DNA from 2 places in the Shewanella aestuarii genome. Region 1 is predicted to be linked to the other one. Evidence: predicted binding sites of a transcription regulator. Region 1 holds the regulator's gene; the other holds the start of a gene.

Region 1 (2,211 bases):
CTAGGTGGTATGTTTCAACATGGATAATCAAATTATGCCCCGCGAGCAACTAGGGATTTGCGCAGAAGGTAACTTACACAGTGTTTATTTGATGTTTAACGCTAACGATGGCGTTGAAGATCAACTTCGCCCATCGATTGCCAGTGTTGCACAATATATCTATGAACTGACAGACCAATATGCCGACAGTGCATTCAATGGTTTTGTTGCAATCGGAGCTAATTTTTGGGATACCTACTACCCAAATGCTCGTCCAGCGTTATTAAAGCCTTTCCCTGCGATGAATGAGGGTAATCGCGATGCTCCGGCAATCGAATACGATTTATTTGTTCATATACGCTGTGATCGGTTTGATATTTTGCATCTTGTTGCCAATGAAATTAACCAAATGTTTGAAGATTTAGTGGAATTGGTAGATGAAGAGCGCGGCTTCCGCTTTATGGATAATCGCGATTTAACCGGTTTTGTTGATGGTACAGAAAACCCTAAAGGACGCAATCGCCAACAAGTTGCATTAGTGAGCGATGAAGATCCTGAGTTTAAAGGTGGTAGTTATATCCACGTGCAAAAATATGCGCATAATCTTAGTAAGTGGCATAGATTACCTGTTAAAAAACAAGAAGACATTATTGGTCGCACAAAGCAAGATGATATTGAATATGCGTCAGAAGATAAACCGCTCACTAGCCACATCAAGCGAGTAAATTTGAAAGATAGTGCGGGTAATTCAATGGAGATTTTACGTCAGAGCATGCCTTATGGTTCGATTAAAGAGCAAGGTTTGATGTTTATTTCTAGTTGTAAAACCCCCGATAACTTCGAGCAAATGCTGCGCAGCATGATATTTGGTGATGGTCATGGTAATCATGACCACTTGATGCAGTTTACTAAAGCGTTAACTGGCTCGTCATTTTTTGCACCTTCGTTAGATTTTTTAACTCAGTGGGATGAAGGTTGAGTTAGCTGATTTGAGATTAGGCAGTAAAAAAGCAATGCGAACTGCATTGCTTTTTTATGATTGCCAATGACAGGCAGGATAAAATGCTGCTACTAGCTACTCTGCGTAGTTAAATAGTGACTTTACGGTTTCTAGAGTGTCGTCAATGGTTTTAATGCTTGATGGACAGATAAAGATAGTGTCATCACCGGCAATCGTGCCTAAAATTCCTTCAGGTTTGCCGATTGAGTCAAGTAAACGTGCAATTAATTGCGCGGCACCAGGACTGGTTCTAACCACAATCATGGCTTGATTATGATCAACATCCAAGACCAGGTTTTTTAATGGACTTCCAGCAGTAGGTACGCCTAATTCAGCGGGTAAACAATACACCATTTCTTGTTTGGCATTACGCGTTCGCACCGCGCCAAATTTACTGAGCATGCGCGAAACTTTTGATTGGTTAATATTGCCGAATCCTTCAGTTTGCAAGGCATTAACAATTTCGCTTTGACTGCCAAAACGCTCTTCTTTAAGAATCGCTTTAAATGTTTTGATCAAATCATCCTGACTTTTATTGGTTGGCATAAAGTATTTTCATCTTATAGTTGTTATTCATAAAAACGCTTTATTTTGAATATAAGTAGCTTAACTGTCAAGAAAAACTCATTTTTGATGAATAAAAATTCACTGCGCAATTAGTTGTATTGGCGCGAATTGTTTACTTGGTGCTTGCCACCCCAGTTAACACCATAATGGTGTTACCGCTTTGGTCTAATAAATGAAGTTGCTTGTTTATCATTTGTATTTGGTTGACTAAAGGCAATGTTTGCAAGACTTGTTGCTCTTGTTGCATTAACGCCTCAATACAAGCTTTGCGAGTTAACCCATCTGAAGTTAATGTCAGTTGCTTGCCTGTTATTTGGTATTGGCCAAAAAAGCCATTACAACTGGTATTGCCAGTTAATTTACCATTTTCTGCAAATATTAATTTGGCTGAACTGTAATCGGTCACAGTGTTAGATTGGACTGAATCGACTCGCCACTCGCCGATAATATTATATTCGGGCTCGATATTGCTGGTGGTTTGACAGGCGCTTAAAGACAAAATAACTGCTACAGCACCAATGAAATGTTTTATCATGGGATATTCACTGAAAAGACTTTAATTAGCGCTATTCTACTACTAGGCACAATACTGTGTAAAAGTGTGATCTACTGTTCAGTGCTTTTATTAGGAAAATTTAATGATCAAATGGTTAAAAGTCCTGCAT
Region 2 (2,211 bases), 390 kb from region 1:
AACGCCACTGCTTAGCCATAGTGCTACCTTCAACAATATGCAAAGGATGCAACTTGATGCCATCCACGCCTGTTGCAAGCACACTTTGTAAACTGCTTATATAGTCATCTAAGGTTTCTCGTGGAAGTCCCAAAATTAGATGGCAACATACTTTCAAACCGCGTGCTCGCGCACGTTTAACCGTATCTGCATAAGCGGCAAAATTATGGCCACGATTAATCAATTTAAGGGTTGTGTCGTTAGCGGTTTGTAAGCCTAATTCTAACCAGACATCAATACCCGTTTGTTGATAGCTTACCAATAAATCCAATACCTCGTCTGGTACACAATCAGGCCGAGTACCAATATGCAATGCAACAATTTGCGTATCTGCAATGGCTTGATCATATTTATCTTTAAGTTGCTGATACTCTTCATAAGTAGAAGTGTAGGCTTGAAAATAAGCAATGTATTGCTCATCACTATGTGTTCGACTGATCCTATCATTGGCCTTTATATTGATTTTGGCAGTATCTAATTGCGTCGCGATCGTATGAAACTCACCTTGTTGTGAATTAAACGATGCCACATTACAAAAAGTACAACCTCCTTTACCTAAGGTTCCATCTCGATTAGGGCAAGTGAACTTGGCATCTATTGTAAGTTTTTTAAGTCTTTTACCATAACGCAGTTTACAATCTGCGCCATAAGTATTGACGAAATCATCCAAGCCCATTTAATACCTCTTTATCATAAAAAAGGCGGCTAATTTAGGTTAAATTGAAATAACAAACCTAGATTTAAATCAAATAAACACTATCTAGTTCTTTGTATATTTTAGTTTTAGATAATCCAAGCTGAATTTTCAAACCATTTCGGCTAAATTTTAAATTACCAAAAGTGAATATTTAGTCAAAAAACACACAATTCTATTAATTGACTGTGTTTGATATAAAATTCACTATTTTTATTTCAAAATCAATTCACTTTCGTTGTTACCAAAAAGTTACAAAACCAGCTAATAAACACTAAAATTCTTTTTATTCATAACGTTATACGAAAAAACCAACAGTTTACGTTAACGTAAACATGGTAGAATGTTACGTCTAGTTAGTAATAATATTTCAAAATGATGCAATAATTGCGTTTGACCTTTAGCTTAAGTCAGTTTAATTTGAGAGGTTCGGGTGCATATCTATGGAATTTTTTCACATTTACCCCGAGTCGTATCTAGTAGAGGTTTTAGGGGGTTTTTGTATGAGCTTATATCATCCCAGTTTCGAGCGGGACAATTGCGGGTTTGGATTGATTGCACAAATGGATGGCGACGCTAGCCACCGCATCGTGCGCACTGCAATTCATGGACTCGATCGCATGAAACATCGTGGTGGTATTGCAGCCGATGGACGCACAGGAGATGGCTGTGGTTTATTAATGCAAATGCCAACCGATTTTTTTAAGGCTATAGCAGCAGAAAACGACTGGCATTTAAGTCGTAACTTTGCCGTTGGCATGCTATTTCTTAGTCAAGATCAGCAAAAAGCTGACGAAGCGAAATTTATTTTAGAAAAAGAACTACAACGTGAAACCTTAAGCGTTGCAGGTTGGCGTCGAGTACCTATCAACCCGGATGTTCTCGGTGAAATTGGTCGCGAGAGCCTACCACAAATATACCAAGTACTAATTAATGCACCTGTTGGTTGGCGTGAAAAAGACTTAGAACGCCGCCTATACATGGCTCGTCGCCGTCTTGAACAACAAATTACCAATGACAAAGACTTTTATGTTTCAAGTTTGTCTGGCCGAGTCATAGTCTATAAAGGCTTGATGATGCCTGCGGACTTACCGTCTTTCTATACAGACCTTGCGGACATTCGATTAAAAAGTGCTATTTGTTTATTCCACCAGCGCTTTTCAACCAACACCTCACCTAAATGGCCGCTCGCGCAGCCATTTCGCTACTTAGCTCATAATGGTGAAATCAATACGATTACGGGTAACCGTCAATGGGCCCGTGCACGTGCGTACAAGTTTAATTCACCTTTGTTGCCCGATTTACAGCAAGCGGCCCCCTTTGTGAATGAAACGGGCTCGGACTCTTCATCATTAGACAACATGTTGGAAATGCTATTATCTGGTGGGATGGATTTATACCGTGCGATGCGTTTGCTAATTCCACCCGCTTGGCAGTCAAACCCTGAAATGGATGATGAACTAAAAGCTTTCTATGAC

What was found. Region 1 encodes ArgR, which controls arginine synthesis, uptake and breakdown. Its sites were predicted from a motif close to ANTGAATANNTATTCANT; they were not measured.
Region 2: a site for ArgR is predicted at 1,166-1,183, ahead of gltB (glutamate synthase large subunit). Genes of this name have one in related genera too.

What each region holds. Positions count from the first base shown of each region.
Region 1 covers NZ_CP050313.1:3,297,653-3,299,863, reverse strand. Annotated here, with positions in the region: gene HBH39_RS14470 (Dyp-type peroxidase) at 20-958, shown strand; gene argR (transcriptional regulator ArgR) at 1,055-1,525, opposite strand; gene HBH39_RS14460 (META domain-containing protein) at 1,659-2,081, opposite strand; gene HBH39_RS14455 (hypothetical protein) at 2,185-2,211, shown strand, end outside.
Region 2 covers NZ_CP050313.1:2,911,137-2,913,347, forward strand. Annotated here, with positions in the region: gene HBH39_RS12805 (TIGR01212 family radical SAM protein) at 1-715, opposite strand, end outside; gene gltB (glutamate synthase large subunit) at 1,237-2,211, shown strand, end outside.